3 regions of the Arthrobacter sp. P1_D12 genome follow, and region 1 is predicted to be linked to each of the others. Evidence: riboswitches for the same ligand, from Rfam matches in the RefSeq annotation. Region 1 holds a riboswitch; each other region holds the start of a gene.
The links. Region 1 has a riboswitch for cyclic di-AMP ahead of AC1DZV_RS13990 (NlpC/P60 family protein). Riboswitches for the same ligand answer to the same signal wherever they lie in the genome.

Region 1 (4,085 bases):
GCGTGCCGCTGGGAACATGTCATGAGCGAACGTGTCGAGCGAAGAATCTTCGAGATGCTCAACCACCCGACAGTCTCGCCCTACGGAAACCCTATTCCGGGGCTTGCGGATCTTGGCGGCGTGCCCAATGGCGCCCCCGTGGACAGGCCCGTGAACTTGCTGGAGGCCATGGCCGGCTACGGGGCAACTTCACGGGTTACGGTCAACCGGCTCGCGGAGCCGATCCAGGTGGAGCCGGAGCTTCTGGCCCAGCTCGACGAGGGCGGAATCAGGCCTGGCGCGCTGGTCTCGCTGGAGCGGGTGGGGGAGTACATCTCGGTCCGCGTCCCCGATATCGAAGGTGCCCTGGAGCTGCCGCCCGAGGTTGCCGCGCACGTCTTTGTAACAGTCGCCTGACCAGCCACTACGCGCCGGTCATGGGACGACCCATGAGTTGTCCACAATTGCGGTTACGGATTTATTACCGGGCGGCTTAATCGCCTATAGTTAGTGCCCAGTACCGATACCAAAGCGTTACCTGATCCGAAGCCGAGCCCTGCCAGCGGATCAGTCGCAGAACTACCTCCTGGCAGGGGCGGGGGAACCACTTTCGGCTGCTACTTCGGCAGCCTTGGGGTGAAGTCCGTCAGCGGCAAGCAGCTTCCACCGAAGGATCCCCTGGGGATGCCTCTGTGCTTGGCTGCTTGCAACGGCGGACCGGGTCTTTGATCTCTCTGACCCGAATCCGACAGCTAACTTCGCAGGCCATCCAGAGAGGAACCGTTCTTGACCACCCAGACCGCCAGGGGCCGTCGCCGCGCGACCGGTCCCGCTCCGGAGCCGCGTCCCGTCGTCGCACACACGGCCGAACGCCCGCGGGACGTGCACCGCGATGAACGCCGTCGCCGTCGCAGTCCGTTCCGCCAGGTCACGGACTTTGCCGCGGCCAGCGGAGTCGGGCAGAAGGCCGGGATCGCACTGGCCGCAACTGGTCTGGTTCTGACTGTGACGGTCCCCGTCACGAGCCCGGTGATGGCTTCGAATCCGGGAGAATCCGGCGCGCTCTCGGCTGCCGTGCAGCCGGATGTCACCGCTGCCGCTGCCGCCAAAGTCGACTTCAACCGCACGGCCGTCACCACGAAGGGTGATCCGGACGGGAAACTCAAGCAGCTGCTGAGCGCCCAGTCTGTGGGCACCATCACCCGCGCGGCATCGGCCGGCACCCTGGGTGCGCCGCTCGACCAGCTGGTCACGGCCTCGCCCTTCGGCTACCGCGTCAGCCCCATTACCGGGGGCGCGGGGGAGTTCCACCGCGGCCAGGATTTCGCCGCCCAGTGCGGCACGGCGGTCCACGCGGCCGCCAGCGGCACCGTGACCTTCAACGGCTGGCATCCCTTCGGCGGGGGGAACCGCGTGGTCATCGATCACGGCAACGGACTGGAGACCACGTACAACCACCTGTCCTCGGCCTCGGTCAAGGTCGGCCAGAAGGTTTCCCGCGGTGACGTCGTCGCCATGAGCGGGACCACCGGCGCCTCCACCGGCTGCCACCTCCACTTTGAAGTGATGGTCAACGGCGAAGTCGTTGACCCGCTCGGCTGGCTCTAGAAAGACGATGGGCAGCTCTCAACTTCTTGTGACACGCCGTGATCTGAATGTGACATTGGATCCGGACTGCTGTAGGGTTTGAAGCACGCCAACTTTTCCGAAGTTGGCGCTCTTGAGTGGATTGCCTAGCTCTGCCACCGCTCAAGGTCCGTTCGCATTACATCGTCTGGCAGGGGCGGGGGAACCAATTTTGGCCTTCGAAAGAAGGCCTTGGGGTTAAGTCGCAAAGCTTCCCAGGAAGCAGCGCGGCCGGGTGACTCCCATCCGAATCCGACAGCTCACCTCGTAGGCATTGGGAGAGGCTACTTTCGTGTCTTCACGCCACAATTCTGCGCGCATGCGCACCGGCGAGGCTCTGTCGAGCCCGCTGGAATCCACATCACGTGCCGCCCTTGCCGGCGCCCGGATTGGATCACGTTCCGCAGGCTCAATCTCTACCGAGCCCGGACAGCATGCAGTTTCCGCTTTTGGCGCGTCTTCGCAGTACACCCTTCGCTAAGTAACCCATTTCGGGGCGATCCGGCGTACCCCCAAGATGCCGGAGCGTCCTCAGTCCGTGCCCGAAAGCGCGCGGTCCAAGGATCACGAAAGAGAGAACTTAATGACTACTCGTGCAAACGTTGCACGGCACCGCGCCGAGGTCACCAAGACCAACTCGCTGGCTGTAATTGCTAAGGCTGTCGGCGACAACGCCGGCGGCGTGGGCCGTCAGGCCGCGGTCATCGCCGCAGCTTCCGGTCTGGTCCTGACCAGCGGAATCGCAGCCAACGCTGCTGAAACCAATGTTCAGCGCGAATCCACCTCCGCTTCGGCCCTGGAAGTCCAGTCCGCAGCTCCGGCCACCATCTCGGCCGCTTCCACCATCGCGATCTCCTACGAGAAGCCCGCCGTGACCACCACGCCGGCTCCCGTCGTCGAGGCTCCCAAGCCCGTCGTGAAGGTCCAGGACGCCACGGCCACGGCCACCCGCGCCGGCGGCACCGAGCTGGGCGTCAGCGGCGGCGTCGCTGCCCAGGCCCCCGCGGGCATCGGAAGCGGCGCAGGCGCGACCATCGCCGCTGCTGCCTACGCACAGATCGGCGTGGCGCAGGACTGCACCGCCCTGGCCACCAACGCCCTGGCCGCGGCCGGCATCCACTACCACGGCTGGCCGGCAGGTTACCTGTCCCTGGGCCGCACCGTGAGCGCCGCCGAGGCACGCCCGGGCGACCTCGCCTACTACCAGAACGGCGGCGTGGGCATGGCTCACATCGCGGTCTACGTCGGCAACGGCATGGCAGTGCACGGCGGCTGGAACGGCGGCACCACCGCGCTGTACAGCGTCAACGTCGGCTCCGGCCCGGTCTTCATCCGCGTCGGCGCCTAAGCACGAACCCCAGCATTCCGAAAGACCCCCGCCTCCAGGCGGGGGTCTTTTGCGTTGCCGCGCAGTGAACTTTCCGCGCTGAGGACCGCGCCGGTGAAAAAATATTCGGTGATCCGGCACTTGAGTGTTTACTCTTGTGTTGTCGATCCATAGCCCGACCATGCAGAGGGCAGCCGGCCCTCGTGCCGCTGGCGGGTGCGGCCGTGAAGAGGTATGCGGATGCGCACTCTCGTTCTGAATGCTGGATATGAACCGCTGGCGGTCATCACCTTCCGCCGGGCGCTCGTCCTTGTCCTGACCGGAAAGGCCAGCGTGGTGGCCGAAGGGGACGACCCCGTGGTCGGCCCCCAGGACATTTTGGGCCGCCCGTCCGTGATCCTGCTGAACCGCTACATCCGGCCCAGGTATAACACGATGACTGCGGTGAGCCGCCGCGGCGTGCTGCGCCGGGATGCCCACCGCTGCGCGTACTGCGGCAAGGCTGCCCACACCATCGACCACATCCAGCCCAAATCGCGGGGCGGAGCCGACTCCTGGGAGAACCTGGTGGCGGCGTGCCTGCGGTGCAACAACGCCAAGAGCGACCATACGCCGGCGGAGATGGGCTGGAAGATCGGTTTTGTTCCGGGCCCGCCAAAGGGTGCCATCTGGCAGATCAAGGAACTCGAGAAGCCGACGCCGGCCTGGGATCCGTTCCTGCTGCCTGAATCGGCTGCCTGATCTGCCTCCTTGCTGGCTGATCAGCCGGTGAAGACGCTGCCGGCGCACGTTACGGCTTGTTCAGTGGCCGCTGGCGCCGGGCTAGGCTGAACCGATGGAGTTCGATGCCATCATTCTCGCCGGGGGGCGGTCCTCACGCCTCGGCGGCGTGCCCAAATCCGGGCTGATCTACGACGGCGCCACCCTCCTGGAGCGGTCACTGCGGGCCGCGGGCGCGGCGGGGCTCACCGTCGTCGTCGGCCCCGACCCCGGGGGCCTGCCCGGCGGCGTCCTGACCTGCCGGGAAGAGCCTCCCTTCGCGGGTCCGGCCGCAGCCATCGCGGCGGGGCTGGCCGCCCTGGCCGCCGATCACGCGAGCCGGCACGCAGCCGCCGCGCCCTATACCCTCGTCCTGGCGTGTGACATGCCCCGG
Region 2 (4,085 bases), on a different contig from region 1:
GACTGGGACAGGTTCGTCCGGCACGCCAACGCGGTGCTCGGCGAGCCGGGCGGGACGTTCGACGCCGACGGCACAGCGGTCCGGGATGCCGTCTCCCGGGTCCTGGCAGAGATGGCAAAGCGGAGGCCGGAGCTGCAATTCACATCCGTTGGATAATAACCCTCCGAACCTTCGCCGCCGGCCCGGCTTTGGTCCAGGCATGTAGACATTCGGACTGTCAGGCCGTCGGACCCCCCGGATCGCCCTGCCCGACGGCGCTGCCGGAATTTCCGGACTTGCCGCCGGCATTTGCCGGGACCGCGAAAGTCCTCGCCGCCCGTGACCCGGCGACGGCGCTCGCGGCTATGGTGACAAGCGCTCCCACCAGCAGGGCCGCGGCCTCGCCTGGGAGCAGGACCTGAAGCTGCGTGCCGATGCTCGCCGCAGCCACCGGTACGCCAAGCTGGGCCGCCGACAACACCCCCAGCGACAGCGGGAGTCCCAGGAAAGCCAGGTCGGCGTGCGCCAGCAGGGCCCCGGCCCCCAGCAACAGGCCGAGGGCCATCATGTCCGGGTGCCCGGCCAGGTCCTTTAGCGTCAGCGATGCACCCAGCCACACGAAGAAGAGCGGACCCAGGAAGCCGTCGCTGAGCGCGAACAGTTGCCGGGCCAGCCGCCGCGGTTCGCCGACCGCAGCCATCACCAGGCCGAAAGAAAAGCCTGCCATCATCACAGACACATTGCTCCACGTCGCGACACCGGCCAGGGTGAAGAGCACGGCCAGCTGGATCCGTAGCTCCAGGGCAAACTTGCGGCTTTCCGAGAGCCGGTGCACGCGCCGACGGATTCCCTGGCGCTCCAGCCAGCGCAAGCCGACAAAGAGCACTACCGCGCACCCGGTCACCACGAGGACACCCAGCGCCGCCTGGACTGCGTGGGGCGGATCCACCAGGAGCGGCAACGCCACAATGCAGGCCGTGTCGGCAATTGCCACCTGCGCTGTCATAGCGACGACATCTGGCCCGCCGAGGCGCAGGGAATCGACGATTGGAAGCACCAGGGCGGCCGACGAGGACGCCAGCAGCACGACGTAGAGGGGAGCATGTCCAGTCCCGAACAGCAGACCGATGCCGGTTCCGACCACCACCGCTGCCGCTGCGGCCACCATCGCCCGGCGGGAGCCTTTGCCGAGGGCGCCACGGATGTGCGGATCCCGCACGGGAACGTGGGTGCCTGCCACGAACATCATCAGCGCAAACCCGATATTGGCCAGCAGGGTGAACGTCGGGTCCGCGGGGTCCACCAGGGCCAGGCCTGAGCGCCCGATCGCGATGCCGGCCAGCAGCTCACCCAGCATGACAGGCAAGTGCCAGCGCGCCGGCAGGGCCAGCAGGGGGCCGGCCAGGGCGATGACGGCGATCAGCGCCAGGGACAGGAAGGTCATGGTTCTCGGCGGCCGGCCGGCGCCGGGCCTGACCGCCGTTCCACCACCGCGTAGGCCTTGCCGTCCAGGAAGGCCCAGTCGTTGACAACCATGTACCCGAGCGCGTCCACCCGGTCATTGAGGATGTGCTCGTCGAAACCCCCGTCACGCGGTTCCGCGTCCCAGGTGCTCACGTGGACGTCCCCGCCGTCGAGGATCAGCAGCTCGGTGTTGACGTCGAAATCCTCTTGGGGCTGAGTGCTCAACTGGCAGATGGCGACACACTGGCTGTTCATTTTCGGGCCTCCGCTTCCGGTGGTGCTGATGGCATCATCCTATGTTCGGAAACGGCGCCGCCCTATGGGCAAATTGCGGCCCGGCATCATGGCTCCGTTACCTGAATGTGACTTTCGGGTGCGGTTCGCGCTACGGTTGATGAGTGCCTGTTGTCTCCGATACGGGCGCTCCCCAGCCGATTGCCTAACTCTGCCGCGGCCCGGGGGTAACTCGCATCAACGTCCGGCAGAGACGGGGAAACCACTTTTGACCTGCTGATATGCAGGTCTTGGGGTGAAGCCGCACAGTGCCCGCAAACGACGGGCCCGGGAGTGCGGCCGGGTGCCTCCCATCCGAATCCGACAGCTCACCTCGCAGGCATTGGGAGAGGCTTCATTTTTCATGACTTCAGTCAATACTTTTGCGCGCCATGCCGCCGTCCTCGCCGCCGCATCCGGCCTGGTCCTGACCAGCGGAATGGCCGCCAACGCCGCCACCGCCCCGGTGCAGCGTGACTCTGCTCCGGCGTCGAACGTCGACGTCACCGGACAGGTCAGTGCCCCCGTCAGTGCCGATTCAAGCGTCAAGATCAGCTTCGAGCGCCCCGCAGTGGATTCTGTTGCCGCGCCGGTCATCGAACGGCCCGTCGCGCCGGCTCCGGCTCCCGCTGCAGCCCCGGCGGCGGCGCCCAAGGCTCCGGCCAAGCCCGTCATCCAGGTGCAGGCCGCTCCGGCAGCAGCTCCGGCAGCAGCGCCGGCCGCGGCGCCCGCGGGCGGACGCAACGCCATCATGCTCTCGGCCGCCTACAGCCAGGTGGGCATCACCCAGGACTGCACTGCCATGGTGGAAAAGGCCCTTGGCGCCGCGGGTAAGCCCGTTGGCGACATCGGTCCCCGCGCGTTCCTTGGCCTTGGAACCGTTGTAGCGACGCCGCAGCCCGGTGACATGGTGGTCCAGTCCGGCCACGTCGGCATCTACGCCGGCAACGGCCAGGTGGTCAGTGGCGGCATGAACGGCAAGAACCAGACCATGGTCCACCCGCTGTCCTGGCTCACCGCGACCGGCGGCGTGACGTTCGTCCGCGCCTAAGCCGCACGGCCCCGACCCGGGGCCAGACAGTCCGGAAAGACCGGCGGTCGAGTTCCCTTGGGGGCAACTCGACCGCCGGTCTTTCCTGTCTCCGCATTCGGGGGTCCGGGATCCCGATGGCATAGCTTTCCCCGGCGCAGGGTCCTCAGGGATTCCCGCTGCCCATGAGCGGAAGCGTCAACTTCATGACGGTTCCTTCGCCGCCCGTCGCGGCCACCTCGACGGTGCCCCCGGCCGCGACGGCAATCTCCCGGACCAGGGCCAGGCCGATGCCAAAGCTCCGCTGTCCCTGTGAGGTGCCGGTGCCGGCGGTCCGCACGAACCGGTCAAAGATCCGGGCCTGATCGACGCCGGTGATTCCGGTCCCGGAGTCCGCCACCGTGATCACGGCGCGCTTCTGCTCGATTGAGGTCGTGATGGACACGCGGCCGCCCGGAGGCGTGTGGGCCAGCGCGTTGTCCGCCAGGGCCAGCACGGCACGCCGCAGCGCACTCTTCTCGATCCGGGCCAGCGGCCGGGCAGCGGCATGGAATTCCAGGCGCACCTGCCGCTGCTCTGCCACCTGCTGGAGGCTGCCGGCGACGCTGGCGGCAGCGTCGGCGAGGTCGGCAGGGGGCGCGGAGCGGTCCGGGGCCTCCGCGGTTGCCGCGAGGAGCAGTTCGTTGACAATCCCTGTCAGCGTCGCGGCGTCCTCCCGGATCCGGGCCAGGTCGTGGCTTTGCCTGGAGCCGGGCACAGTGTTGCGCTGGGCCAGCTGGATCCTGGTGTCCAGGATGGTCAATGGCGTGCGCAATTCGTGGCTGGCGTCCTGGACGAAACGCCGCTCCCTTGCCAGGGCATCACTGAGGGGACGAATCGCGCTGCGCGCGCTGAGCCACCCGACGATGCCGGCCAGCAGGATCCCCGCTACCCCGGCGATGATCATGGCTTCGAGGACATCCTTGGAATCCAGGTAGGTGTAGGCCGTCCCGGCCGTCGCCGAGCCCGGCACTTCAGGATGGGCCAGTTGGTTCGTGAGGTACAGCGCCGTGGCGGCGAGCAGCCCGAGAACCATGACCGCGCACGCAGCACTGATCCGCACCGCGACCTTGAGGGAAGCCTTGCGCAGGATGGAGTGGTCCGGATTTCCGCCGGCCGGCCAGCCGTCACTCATGGGCTTCGCCGATCTGGTATCCGAGGCCGTGCACCGTGCGGATCACGGCTTTGGAGATCTTCCGGCGCAGGTGATGAACATAGGTATCGATCACGCCGGGCTGTTCCGAGGCGTGGAAGCACGCCGCGAGGAGCTCATCCCGGGTGAAGACGCGGTCCGGTTCCG
Region 3 (4,085 bases), on a different contig from region 1:
GGATTCACAGGTGCCGCACAGGGTCCCCAAAGCCCCGCCTAACCGGCAGATCGGAGAGTTGTCCCCATGGCCACTTCGCACTCCATGACCAACAACCTTCCCCAGCTCACGCATCCGGACGGCTCCCCCATCCGCGCCCTCGTGGTGGATGACGAGCCCAGCCTCTCCGAGCTCATGAGCATGGGACTGCGGATGGCCGGCTGGTCCGTGGCCGTGGCCGAGGACGGGCCTGGAGCCGTCCGGCTGGCCAAGGATTTCCGCCCCGACGTGCTGGTGCTAGACGTGATGTTGCCCGGGTTCGACGGCGTCGAACTGCTGAACAGGATCCGCGCGTTCGCGCCGGAGGTGCCGGCGCTGTTCCTCACCGCCAAGGATGCCGTCCAGGACCGCATCACCGGACTGGCGGCCGGCGGCGATGACTACGTCACCAAGCCGTTCAGCATGGAAGAGGTGCTGCTGCGCCTGCACCGGCTGGTCCAGCGCTCCGGAGTGGCCGCCATGGACACCGCCGAACTCGTGGTGGGAGACCTCGTGCTCAACGTCGACACCCGCGAAGTCACCCGGGCCGGTGAGGAAATGCACCTGACCGCCACGCAGTTCGAGCTGCTGCGCTACCTCATGGAAAACCCGAAACGGGTCATCAGCAAGGCCCAGATCCTGGACCGTGTCTGGGACTACGACTTCGGCGGGCAGGCGAACATCGTGGAACTGTACATTTCCTACCTCCGCAAGAAGGTCGACGCCAACCACGCTCCCATGATCCACACGGTGCGCGGAGCCGGGTACGTCCTGAAACCGGCGGACTGATCCGTGCCCTCACTTTCCGGCATGACCCGCGTCCCCGGACGCGACTGGCGCAACCCGTCCACGTGGCATTTGCGCACCCGGCTGGTCCTGGTAGCCATGGCGCTGCTCGTGGCCATCTGCGGCGCTGTGGGCTTGTTCAGCTACGCCTCCATGGACCTCTTCCTCACCCGGCAACTCGACACCCAGCTGGACCAGGCCTCGCACCGTTCGAGCGAATTCGGCCGGCCCTCCTCGGACGATTCGGGCAGGCGTCCCGACCCCCTCGAAGCCCGGGGACAGGGCGTCGGGACGCTGAACGCACGGATAGTGGACGGCGAAGTCAGCAGGGCCGGATTCCTGGCCGGGGACGGCGCGGTCAAGAGCCTCTCCCCCGCCGACAACAACGTTCTCCTGGCCCTCACCCCGAGCGGCGTGTCCGTGGACCGCAACCTTTCGGCCGGCGCCTACCGGCTCACAGCCGCGCGCACACCGTACGGCGACGTGATCGTGACCGGACTCCCGCTGGCAGAAAAACAAAACACCCTGGCCTCCCTGGTCTGGACCATGGTGGTGGTGTCCGCAGGGGGACTCGTGCTGATCGGGCTCGCCGGCACAGCCCTGATCCGGCGGACCATGAAGCCGCTGGAACAGCTCTCCGAGGTCGCCACCAAGGTCTCCCGTCTCCCGCTGGACGCCGGCGAGGTGGCGCTCGGGGTCCGCGTCCCGACGTCGGCGGCCCATCCCGGAACGGAAGTGGGCAGCGTGGGCTACGCGCTGAACAAGATGCTGGACAACGTCTCCAACGCTCTCGAGGCGCGGCAGGAGAGCGAGATGAAGGTCCGGCAGTTCGTCGCCGACGCCTCGCACGAACTCCGCACCCCGCTGACGGCCATCCGCGGCTACACAGAGCTGATGCGGATGACCGAGCATTTCACCCCCGACGGCGAGAGGTCCCTCGCCCGTGTGCAAAGCCAGTCCGAGCGGATGACCACGCTCGTGGAGGACCTGCTGCTGCTGGCGCGCCTGGACGAGGGGCAGCCGCTCAAGATCTCCGACGTCGACCTCACCCAACTGGCCATCGAGACGGTCAGCGATGAGAAAGTCATGGCCCCGGACCGCATCTGGCAGCTGGAACTTCCGGACGAGCCCGTGGTGGTGCGCGGTGATGCGACCCAGCTTCACCAGGTCCTCGCCAACCTGCTATCCAATGCGCGCAAGCACACTGAACCCGGGACCAAGGTGGTCACGGGCGTTATGCGCTCGGCTGACGGCAGTGCCGTGGTCACCGTGACAGACAACGGCAGCGGCATCGCCCCGGAATTTATCGGCCGGGTCTTCGCCCGCTTCGCCCGGGCCGACGCCTCGCGCACCAATCCGGCGTCGAATCCCGCAGCCGTCCCCGCCGATTCTGCCGTCGCGACGGCGAGGGTAGGGTCCGGGGCCCCCGCACGCTCGTCCTCCGGCGCCGTTTCCGGCAGCCGCGGAGGTCACGGCACGGCGACCGCCGCGCCGACGTCCGAGGGCACCAGCGGGTTGGGCCTGTCCATCGTCCAGTCGATCGTGGAGGCCCACGGAGGAACAGTCGAGGTCACGTCCCGGCCGGGCCGCACGGAGTTCGCCGTGCGGCTGCCCGCCGCGCCGCCGCCGGCTTAACCGGAACGGCCGCCGTCGGCGCAAACGGCCCGGACCGGCCGGCCCGCGAACCCGGCGCAACCCGACACCCCGGCACTGTGACTCCTGTTACCAAAATGTGACTTAAGCGGCCAGGTCCTGTAGCGTCGTTAGCGTGCGCCGCCATCGGTGCCGCATATCCGGACGGACGCCAAACTCTGCCGCTTCCCGGATTCCGCTGGACCAGGCAGAGGCGGGGGACCCAGAGTTCCCGGGCATTCTGCTTTCATGCGCCCTCGGGGTGAAGCCGACACGTGATGTTCCGTGCYGCCGGATGACCTCATCCGAACCCGACAGCTAACTCCGCCGGCGTTGAGAGGCCACCATGACTGAATTCCAGGTACAAACACGCCCTGACGGCGGTTCGCATTCCCGCTCAGTTGGCGCAGCCAAGTCGCGCCACCGCGCCGAACCGGTCAAGCAGGCATCCGCCCTGTCGCGGTTCGCCGCCGGGCTCGGTGTAACCGGCCGCCGTGCCGCCGTCGTCACCGCCGCGTGCGCACTGCTACTGGGTGGCGGTGCCGCCAGCCAAGCGGCAGAGCCCGGCGCCCACACGGCGAATGTTGCGAGCCAGACGGCCACGATCGCCGACCCGCTGGCCAAGCTCAACTTCGAGCGGGTCCAGGTGGCTGGCCCGGGCGCTCCAGCGGAAAAGAACGTGGCTCCCCAGATCTCGGAGGTTAAGGCAGCCGAAGCGCTGATCCACGCCCCCGCTGCTGCCGCGCCGGCAGCCTCGGCAGCACCTGCTCCGGCCCCCGCGGCAGCCCCCGCACCTGCTCGGGTTCCCGCGGCAGCTCCCGCTCCGGCACCCGCTCCGGCACCGGCAGCCGCTCCGGCCCCCGCACCGGTCGCAATCGACGACCCCGCCGGCGCGCAGGCCTACGCCGCGTCCCAGCTGGGCCGCTATGGCTGGGCACCTGGCCAGATGCAGTGCCTGCACAAGCTGTGGACCAAGGAGTCCGACTGGAAGACCACCGCCACGAACGCCAGCAGCGGCGCCTACGGCGTGGTCCAGTCCCTGCCCGCCTCGAAGATGGCGAGCGCCGGCGCCGATTACATGACTAACTACCGGACCCAGATCAACTGGGGCCTGAACTACGTCAAGTCGCGCTACGGTTCCCCCTGCGGTGCCCTGAACTTCCACTACGCGGGGGCCTCCTTGCGTCTCCACTGCGGGACCGGCCCGGCGGGCCAGAATTCCACAGTCCCCGCACAGCTTGACCCTAAAGCCCTCATATGGGCCGCCGGGAAAGTTGAGCCATGACATTCACAGACCAGGCCACAGGAACCCTGCCCCGCTCCACGGCGACGCCGGCTGGCCCGGCGACCCCCGAGGCACCCTCGGGGCTTGCGCTGGCCGACGCACCGGTCCCGGGCCCGATCGCCGGGGCGCTGACCGGCACCGGCGGCCGGCGCACGGCCATTGATACGCGCGCCAGCACGCCCCTGCTGGACGTCACCATCCCGGTCTTCAACGAGGAACGGGACCTCGAGGCCTGCCTGCGCCGGCTCCACGCGTACCTGCTCGGCGCCTTCCCGCATTCCTTCCGGATCACCGTGGCGGACAACGCCAGCACCGATGGAACGCTCAAGGCCGCGGAACGGGTAGCCCGCGAGCTGCGCGAAGT

Region 2: it holds a riboswitch for cyclic di-AMP, as region 1 does, so the genes downstream of both, AC1DZV_RS07770 (hypothetical protein) here and AC1DZV_RS13990 (NlpC/P60 family protein) in region 1, are expected to answer to the same signal.
Region 3: it holds a riboswitch for cyclic di-AMP, as region 1 does, so the genes downstream of both, AC1DZV_RS10830 (aggregation-promoting factor C-terminal-like domain-containing protein) here and AC1DZV_RS13990 (NlpC/P60 family protein) in region 1, are expected to answer to the same signal.

What each region holds. Positions count from the first base shown of each region.
Region 1 is NZ_JBFUAR010000017.1:43,844-47,928, reverse strand. It holds gene AC1DZV_RS14000 (iron-dependent transcriptional repressor DtxR) at 1-396, shown strand, start outside; cyclic di-AMP (ydaO/yuaA leader) riboswitch at 547-761, shown strand; gene AC1DZV_RS13995 (M23 family metallopeptidase) at 766-1,587, shown strand; cyclic di-AMP (ydaO/yuaA leader) riboswitch at 1,724-1,893, shown strand; gene AC1DZV_RS13990 (NlpC/P60 family protein) at 2,189-2,953, shown strand; gene AC1DZV_RS13985 (HNH endonuclease) at 3,173-3,673, shown strand; gene mobA (molybdenum cofactor guanylyltransferase) at 3,768-4,085, shown strand, end outside.
Region 2 is NZ_JBFUAR010000008.1:54,846-58,930, reverse strand. It holds gene AC1DZV_RS07785 (DNA alkylation repair protein) at 1-156, shown strand, start outside; gene AC1DZV_RS07780 (cation:proton antiporter) at 218-1,423, opposite strand; gene AC1DZV_RS07775 (hypothetical protein) at 1,420-1,698, opposite strand; cyclic di-AMP (ydaO/yuaA leader) riboswitch at 1,870-2,073, shown strand; gene AC1DZV_RS07770 (hypothetical protein) at 2,081-2,767, shown strand; gene AC1DZV_RS07765 (sensor histidine kinase) at 2,913-3,920, opposite strand; gene AC1DZV_RS07760 (response regulator transcription factor) at 3,913-4,085, opposite strand, start outside.
Region 3 is NZ_JBFUAR010000012.1:153,652-157,736, reverse strand. It holds gene AC1DZV_RS10840 (response regulator transcription factor) at 67-807, shown strand; gene AC1DZV_RS10835 (sensor histidine kinase) at 829-2,439, shown strand; cyclic di-AMP (ydaO/yuaA leader) riboswitch at 2,624-2,783, shown strand; gene AC1DZV_RS10830 (aggregation-promoting factor C-terminal-like domain-containing protein) at 2,783-3,721, shown strand; gene AC1DZV_RS10825 (bifunctional glycosyltransferase family 2/GtrA family protein) at 3,718-4,085, shown strand, end outside.